One region of the Butyrivibrio sp. AE3003 genome, then DNA from elsewhere that is predicted to be linked to it. Evidence: riboswitches for the same ligand, from Rfam matches in the RefSeq annotation. Region 1 holds a riboswitch; each other region holds the start of a gene.
What was found. A riboswitch is a leader RNA that binds a small molecule or an ion and turns the genes downstream of it on or off. The one in region 1 is predicted to bind cyclic di-GMP.

Region 1 (2,196 bases):
CTGTTAGCGTAGGTGTGGTTTGGGCGGCAAATTCTCTCATGGAGATGGCAATCGGAAAAGATATAGCAGAACTTGCTTCTGATGCATTGTGTGATGCTCCAAAAGCAGTGGTAAGTTTTACATCAGAAGTATTTGGGGGTTAAGTTATGTATATAGTAACGATAGCAACAATAATAGCATTGGAACTTCTAATAGCTACATTTGCTTTTATACTTAGAGTTATTCCGTTAAAGAATTACCATAAAAATATTGCCAAAGTACAGATTGCCTTACTGGGAATAGCTTCTTTACTGGGAGCGTTTGTTTGTATATATATAATGACTACTTCTAATCCATCAATGTTTGATGAGAGCAGGTGGGATATAGAGCTTGCAGGAACATTCTTTTTTTTATATTTTATATTGTTTGCGGGATCTGTATATCGATATTTCTCAGAAAAAAATATAAGGAATAATAAAGAAAAGATTTTTGAACTAAAAGCCACAGAATACAAGATAATAAAATATACGGATTTAATGCTGGGAAATTATGCTTTTATGCCGAATGTAAAATCTTATTGCGAATTTGAAGGAGGCAGAATTTTATTTACACAAAATATGCCTGCAAAGGAAAAAGATTGTGCATTTACATGTATAAGAATAAAAAAAGGGATATATGAATGTGTTTCATATGAGCTTTTATCCGGCGAAAAAGAAGGTAACTCTTTCGAAATTATTAAAAGGATACTTTTTTTTGTTGCTGCGATCGAAGCATGCTTGTTTGTAATATATATATCTCAATTATCAATTGTTGATATAAATATTGTTGGTCGATTGGCTGGTGGGATAGGTTTGATTCTATTTGGAGCTGCTACACTTGGATTGCTAAGAGGGGCGAGGGGAATATTATCAATGTTATTGCGGTTGCTTTCATATGCTTTAATTTTGACAGGTATAATTAATCTTTTTATGTAAAGTGCGTTGAGTGAAATATAGCTGAAGTGAAATTGCAGAATGATAAATTTCATTATGGACTTTAATCGGACCTTACGGTATAATTACTCTGTTTTAATAAAAAAAGAACTATATATAGATAATTATTGGCAAAATTAGAGAAATCTAATGACGCAAAGCTATAGGGTCCGAAAGGACAGCCAGTTGCAATTGATCTGATAGCGATGCGTAAGTATCGCTATTTTTTATTTGGAAAAATCTAGAAAAAAGGAATTACGTGCAAGCAATGAGAAAGAAAAGTATTACTATGGCAATCGCAGTGCCGGTGCTGTGCGCAACAATCATCGGATATGGAGATAATTCATCATCACCTGAAGAAGTTTTTGTACATATGGAAGAAACATTTGCTCCGGGAGATCAGGAAGGAATTACCGAAACAGTTGAAGCTGGCGCAGAAGTGGTGAATCCTGTTGAAGATAATGCAGTTACAGAGGAAGTTGTAAGCGAAGCACCTGTTGCTGAAGCTCCGGCTCCGGCGCCTGAAAATATAGCTTGGGCAAGCATCGGTCATGAAGATATCATGCTGTATCCCGCTAATGAGGATGCAAATAACGTAAATGCGAGAGTCGCATGCGGATATATAAACGGATATATTGTAAAACCGGGAGAGACATTCTCATACGCAAGCACGATCGGAAGGGGAACACCACCTGAAAAAGGATATGTTATAGCACATGTTGTCGGAGGATATGATTACGGCGGAGGCGTATGTAAGATAAGCAGCGCTCTTTACCACGCAGCAATGAATGCCGGTTGCAAGATTGTTGAAAGACACAATCATTCAAAACCTGTTGACTACTATAAGCAGGGAGATGATGCAGCTATTGCATACAAAACCAGAAAAGACTTCAGGTTCAGGAATATATTTGACCATGATGTTATGATACAGGCAGCTTACGATGAAACCGGATATCATCTTGATATCCTTGCACCGCAGCCTGCAGGAATGCCTGTCGCACCTGCTCCTCAACCTGAAGGAACACCGGTTGTTCTTGCACCACAGCCTGAAGGAACACCGAATACTCCTGATCCTCAGCTTTAAAAAATTGATTTACGATTAAAAATAGAAAGCACCTCTTTCTTGGATGATGGTTCTAAACCAGATCCGGTGATGAAAGAAGGTGCTTTTTTAATCTTAAATAACTATAAAATCAATTGAACACAATTTTTTTTAGTTATATAATACTTGATTGAAGATTACAAC
Region 2 (2,196 bases), 2.2 Mb from region 1:
GATATGATAGGATTGGTTTTGCATCCGGGATTTATTACAGCAAATTCGCTGAGCAGATTTTGAACTTTGCTAAGATCAATTTGCCTCCGCAGAAAGATGTCTTTTACATAGCTACAGCAGGGAATCCTCTGAAAAGGTATTTTGACAGTATAGCAGAGATTGGTAAGGATAAGCAGTGTAATGAGCTTGGCAGATTTCAGTGTAAAGGATTTGATACATTTGGACCGTTTAAGCTCGTTGGTGGTATTCAGAAAGGGCATCCCACAGAGGATGAAATTGCAGACGCGGTGGAGTTCTATAAAGGTTTGTAAAAGAATGGTGTGAGTATGGCAGGTTTGGTTCTGGAAGGTTGTTTCATATCGCAATCCTCCACTTACTGTTATGTGTTTCAAAATATAATCGTACTTTCCGCTTGTAATCAAGCACGACAACAACACATTCAAAAACAAATGTGGAGTAAGAAACATAGAGACCGTCCGGAGTAGTATAAGGCCCCGGATGGGTAATGGTTCTATAACCTTTTATCGTATAATTTTCATATTGACCGTCTTCGTTCATAATGCGAAAACGAAGAGGAATGACTTCTCCGTTTGCCTTGTGCTGGCAGATAACGTCTACATTATCAATAACTCTACTCATAAAAATAACCTCAATGAAAAAAGAACTGATGTTCGTGTATATAATACACCTTTAAAATATATGTTTCAATAAATTGTGCTCGCTTTATTTCGCTAAATTGGTAAAATAAACTGCTTTATTTTGTAGGATTTGCCGTATCTTTTTAGGGGCGTCTCGGTTAAAATAAAAGAGTAAAAAATGTTCGAACAGAACAATACCAAGGGTAAAGCTGGAGCAATCCGGTGGCACAAAGCTATAGGGACTCACAAGAGTCAGCCAGTTGCGAGTATGGAGGGAGCTGGTGACAGCTTCTTTTTTTTCGAACCTTTAAAACTCTAATCGAAAGGAGAAGATTATTTTTACGTTGTTTTAGTAAAATAGATTAGGGATGATCGCACAATAGTTCTTTATTACTTTCATACATCTGACTATGTAGGGATAGTGCTTGCGTAGGATGGACATACAGATTAAGACCGGTAGTCAATTGGTTATTGTATGCAATATGTTCCTTAATCTGTGGAAAGAGTATGGGGTAGAAGGTTATGAAAACTAAAATACCGGAAACAGGCGAACTGTGGGTGAATTGCCCAGTATGCGGAAATAAGATCATGCGAGCGGAATTCGCGTCATGTGTTGAAAAGTGTGATGTCTGCGGATCGGTGCTCAGGATTTGTGCGACCAAAAGGTTTGTTACTACTATTGTTAAAGATGAGAATGAAGCGCTGATAGAGATACTCCATAGGTATCATAAAGAGCTGTTAGGGCTTGCGATAGAAGCATATTAGTAGTTTTATATTTACAATTTCATATAGATGAGATAATTGATGGACTAGTGCAGTGCCATAGAGCGAGGAACAGCATCATTTATCAAAAGTATTGCCAAGAGCTTAAAGAGTCGTGCGTGGCACGTAACATCGAAGGAGCCTGCAAAACGGAAATATACCGAAAGGTTTTGACCTTAGGTCTATTGTGTTTTGCAGGCTCTATTTTTGTTTCTTGATATATCTGCTCTTGGCTAAGTATGTTTCCGTTTTGGGACTCCGGAACGGAGGGGAGATATGGGTAATGAGAGCAAAAGATTTGATGTGATGACACTTGGGGAGCGAATCAGATTTATCAGGAAGCAGAGAGGAATCAGTCAGGAAACGTTGGCTTCGCTTGTATTTACCAAGAAGCAGACAATTTCTTTATATGAACAGGATAGGCTTGAACTTAAGGTATCAATGCTTAAGAGGGTTGCCGTGGCTTTGGAGGTTCCGACATCAATATTTATCGATGAAGAAGAGTGTGGATGTATAAAGGATGTTTTCGAAGAGAAGGAGATGATGAACACTTTTAAGAATCTGGGACCTGAGCTTAAGAGAGTTGCTTTGGAGCAGTTGAGGGCGCTCGGAACTTTGAAAAGTCAATTCTGCGTTGACGCTGAGTCATAATCTTGGGACTCGTTGCATGCCATAGAAGCCCATAGAATGTAATTGTAGATAGAAATAACCGGTAACTATTTCTTGAATACAGCTGTTTCCTCTTTAGTTGGAGGATTTACAATGGCAAGTTTGGTAAAACAATATGCTGTGGCTG
Region 3 (2,196 bases), 1.4 Mb from region 1:
CCAAGTACAAAATACCTGTTTTCCGGAACCTGATATGGAAATGTCAGGTCAGTCGGTTCAAAACTCTTTTCTACATACGGCTCATCAAGTAATTCCCCATTTACAGATACATTGCCGTCTGCGTCGAGATTGATCCAATCTCCGGGTGAACCCACGACTCTTTTTACCAGAACTTTGTTGTTGTAGTAAAAAGCTATCAGCTCTCCGGGTTCGAATGATGTTCTAGTATAAGCTACCACCAGATCTCCGGTTTCCAGTGTCGGCGTCATACTATCTCCTGTTACTTTTAATACTGCTATGAAAAAGCTGGAAACAAGTACCGCAAGTGCCGCGACTACAACGACTACTATCAACGTATTTCTCAGCACTTTCTTGTATTCCTTTTTGCTGTTTTCCCTTTTCAGTTCGCTTTTTAACTGATCCAGAGAAGGCTTAACCTGCTCCTGCTGCTCCTGCAAAGGATTTGCCTGTTCTTTCTTTTGTTTACCCATCTGTGCTCTCAGTCTTTTTCTCTTTTATATATCCTAGGCTTTTCTATTGCGCCTGAGTATGCTTCACCACGTGTCATCGGTCTGCCCAATGTTCCGGTGTAAGCTTCTTCATGTGTCCGGGCTCTTTCAATGGAACCTGTACGAGACAATCTTTGTGCAACTGCCTTTTCCACAGCTTGATTGACCTTTGCATCTATGTTTTCCATCTGCGTCTTCTCGTACATTGCCATTCTGAGCTTGCTTTCTTTAATGCCCTTCATAAGCTCTTTGTACTCAGCTTCCGCATTCTTTTTAACATTATCAACATAGATGTTGGCTGCTCTCTGAGCTGCTTCCATAATGCCGCCCAACTGAATGGACGCTTCGGCGAGTGACTGCGAGTTTTCAATCTTCTCAAGTGCATCGTCAACCTGTTGTTGTAACTCCGCTTTTTCTCTGGCGAGCCTTGCTTTCAGACCGGTTATGTCCTTGTCGAACTTCTCCTGCATCTGATTCTTTTGTTCATTGAACTTGGCTCTCATCTGTGCCTTTTCTTCGTCGAAACTCTTTAACAGGTTACTTCTTTCTTCCGCAAGTTCCTTAAGAAGTTGTTGCTTCTCTTTCTCGACTTCTTCTTTAATTTCTTGTTCACGCCTCTTAGCTTCGTCGGCCTCTTCCGAGAAGTTGATCATCATCTCCAAAAGTTCCGCTCTGCTTAGTTTTTTTAAATTGACCTCTGCCATTCTCTGTCCCTATACTCTTGCTATTGTTGAGGAATCTCATACAAGTTATCGGTTGCAACGTAAATATAATAAATTAAGATATCGTGCATCCAACCCTGAGGTCTTCGCATGATACCTTAAATAATTTAATAATTATCAGGCAACCGCAAAGTTCTAGAGGCCAGTGTCGATGAAATTACGTTTCCATAGTACGCATCGCAAAAATACTACGATGGTTCATCCTTGAACAAAATCCGTACCGTAACTTGCATAAAATTAGACCGTCTGTAAAAGTGCAGCTCGGTCTTCATCTTGGCGCAGTTAACCCAGCGCCAGCAACTGGCTGTCTGTCACATACGTGATTGAGACCCTCTAGTTTTGCGTCACCGCCTTCCGGCGGCTTTGCCCTTTATTTTGCTAAGTTAAACACGTTATAACGAAAGCGCTAACACAAAAAAATTTTTTCAAAAAAAACTATATTTCGTCATCTCGTAAGATGAATATACCCCATCGGATATTAAAACGCAACCACTTTTTCACAAAAAAAAACACAGTTTCCATAAAAAGAGGGCTGAACCCACGCTCAGCCCTGTGTTACAAAATTTCACTTTCGCAAAAAAAGTTCTTAGTTTCCAATTTACCGTTTCAGACCTCTGAGGATCTGAAGCATCTCATCAGATGTTGTGATCACACGGCTGTTAGCCTGGAAACCTCTCTGTGTCGTAATCATATCAGTAAACTCTTTCGATAAATCTACGTTACTGGATTCGAGCACTCCGGATGTCATATACCCTCCGTCGGCAGTAACATCCACAATCTGCGCCTGTCCCGAATTAAGGGATTCCGCATAAAGATTGTCGCCAACCTTCTCAAGTCCCATGGCATTGTTGAATTCCGCAACAGCTATCTGTGCGATCTTTACAGTCTGTCCGTTGGAATACTTTGCAAACACCGATCCGTTGTCCGTAATGGACATTCCGGTCATACTTCCGTTTGCATATCCG
Region 4 (2,196 bases), 2.8 Mb from region 1:
CGTTTGTATGTACTGTCTGCTCGATTCGAAAGCTTTTTGCGTTTGCAAACTCAATCTTATTCATTATCCATTTCCTCTAAAAGAATCCTGTCAAATTCTCTCATGCCCGGTATCTGTGAAAGCGAGGCAGCTCTTACTATTCCTTCTATCTCATCAACAAAGTCGTCAGAGTAGTAATCATACAAAACAGAACAATCCACCGCACCGCCTTTTTCAATTGATGTATCAAGGCATGCTAACAAAACCATTACAAGTGAATATACATCCCCAGCTTCCCATTCTTTGTTATCGTGTTCTGATTCAAGAAGCATTCTCGGATGCGTATATACATTATTCTTTTGTCTCTGCGCAACCCACGCTCCGACTGTCTCCATGCTCTTTTCTTTATAATCAATTTTTGCTGTTTCAAAGCATCCAATCTTCGCTTCATATCCGTCTTCAAAAGAAGATACAAAAATACATGTGGGTCTTATATCCCTGTGATGAATATTTATTTTAGAAGAAGCCAGCCTGCTCAGTCCATTTGCAACCTGCTCTATGATATCCAGAAGTTCATACGGTTTAATTTCTTTTGCAATCTCATCGAGTGTCTTAGTATTTTCACGTATGTTATATACTAGATATTTAAGATTGCAATACGCGCTTGTTCTTAACTCTTCACCCGCAATAATATTGTTCGAGCCCCTCATATTCTTAAAGAACTGCTGAGCTTCCATATCCCTGTCACTAAATGCTGTTTTTTCATCAGTGTTTAAAAAGGGTCTTACATATACATATGTAGAAATATTATTGTTATTCTTTCTGGCAATATATTTGAAATTGCCCTCTATAGATTCGTAGGGCTTTTTCGGAATCTTTTTTATAACTTCATATTCCCCAAACGGAAGCATATCCGCTTCCATTGGTTTCATTCGCTTTTTATCAATTTTGAACAAGCTTGCAACAGACTTATAAAACAGCATTGTAAGCTTACAAGCCATTGTCACGTCTGCATGTTTACCCTTTATTTCATATTTTCTTATGCCGGATACTTCCTTTGAAATATGTACAATTTCATTTGCCTGATTCTTGAGCTGATAAAATGAATTTATATTACATTCACCATACCAAAGCCCTCTTATACCTTTACTTTTCCCCATTATTCCTGACAACGAATCCGGAAGATCCGTAAATCCCGCATCAAGACAAAGACCGGAAAACAAGACTTCAAGTGCCTGTCTGATATTTATAATGCATGAGTCCGGATCCATGCGCGCATTTGACTCAACTGCACAACATATACTGTGAAGCTCTTTCCACGCACCAAATTCCTGAGTCTTATTATTGGGCATTCTCACCTTGATCAAAAAATCAAAAAACATCAGCTTATTTCCTCCACCACGTACTGAAATTTTCCGGTAAAAAAGAAATAGCATTACAGGGGCCACCTATAATGCTCTATTTTTAAGGTACAAAAAAAAGCGATACTTCCGCATCGCTACCAAAAAAGCAACTGGCTACCTACCCTGTTCAACATAGGCCCTATAGCTTTGCGTCACTAGATCACTCTAGTTTTGCCACCGAAATACTATCACATAAATACACAATATGCAAGTAATTGTTCATAATTTTCTGATTGTTTTGAAATTTAACTACAATTTAATTTTCGTCAAAATATTAACGCACATCGGCAATTTTTAGACTTTTTGACGATGTGCGTTATTTATATATAAAACAATATTTACAGTGAAATTTTTCCCATCATCACATATCTCGAAAGTCCCCTCATAACTTTCAACAGCTGACTTAACTATACCCAATCCAAGTCCATGCAAAAATTCATCTTTATCACATGTATCATCTTTCTTTGTGTACGGATTTGAAACTTGTACAATCAGAGCATTCGCGCTATAGAACATAAAACAGCTTAATATCTTATCCCCTGAATCAAGGCTCTTCAAAGCATTGATTGAATTATCAAAAAGATTTCCAAATATTTTTATGCAATCATGATATGAGATTGGTAAACCGGCCGGGATATTTATATCTTTCTTGACTGTAATTCCGTTTTGTTCGGCTGCAGAAAATTTAATGTTCAGAACTGTATCAATAGCTTCATTCCCGGTGTTAACAAAACTATTTATAGCAGATTGTTCATCTATAAGTTCCTGTAAATGATTCTGCGCTTTGTCATACTTTTTTTCTTTCAAAAAGCCT

Region 2: another riboswitch for cyclic di-GMP. It lies ahead of CD00_RS0111330 (hypothetical protein); the one in region 1 lies ahead of CD00_RS18935 (VanW family protein).
Region 3: another riboswitch for cyclic di-GMP. It lies ahead of CD00_RS17570 (hypothetical protein); the one in region 1 lies ahead of CD00_RS18935 (VanW family protein).
Region 4: another riboswitch for cyclic di-GMP. It lies ahead of CD00_RS0113885 (hypothetical protein); the one in region 1 lies ahead of CD00_RS18935 (VanW family protein).

What each region holds. Positions count from the first base shown of each region.
Region 1 covers NZ_JMLX01000001.1:119,336-121,531, forward strand. Annotated here, with positions in the region: gene CD00_RS0100525 (hypothetical protein) at 1-143, shown strand, start outside; gene CD00_RS0100530 (hypothetical protein) at 147-953, shown strand; cyclic di-GMP riboswitch class I at 1,071-1,144, shown strand; gene CD00_RS18935 (VanW family protein) at 1,219-2,034, shown strand.
Region 2 covers NZ_JMLX01000001.1:2,349,313-2,351,508, reverse strand. Annotated here, with positions in the region: gene CD00_RS0111345 (flavodoxin domain-containing protein) at 1-311, shown strand, start outside; gene CD00_RS0111340 (hypothetical protein) at 355-639, opposite strand; cyclic di-GMP riboswitch class I at 831-906, shown strand; gene CD00_RS0111330 (hypothetical protein) at 1,161-1,403, shown strand; gene CD00_RS18170 (helix-turn-helix domain-containing protein) at 1,677-2,051, shown strand; gene CD00_RS0111320 (sigma-70 family RNA polymerase sigma factor) at 2,163-2,196, shown strand, end outside.
Region 3 covers NZ_JMLX01000001.1:1,504,212-1,506,407, forward strand. Annotated here, with positions in the region: gene lepB (signal peptidase I) at 1-491, opposite strand, end outside; gene CD00_RS17570 (hypothetical protein) at 500-1,213, opposite strand; cyclic di-GMP riboswitch class I at 1,524-1,609, opposite strand; gene CD00_RS0107210 (flagellar hook protein FlgE) at 1,830-2,196, opposite strand, start outside.
Region 4 covers NZ_JMLX01000001.1:2,889,762-2,891,957, reverse strand. Annotated here, with positions in the region: gene CD00_RS0113890 (serine/threonine protein kinase) at 1-64, opposite strand, end outside; gene CD00_RS0113885 (hypothetical protein) at 57-1,361, opposite strand; cyclic di-GMP riboswitch class I at 1,485-1,568, opposite strand; gene CD00_RS0113880 (sensor histidine kinase) at 1,677-2,196, opposite strand, start outside.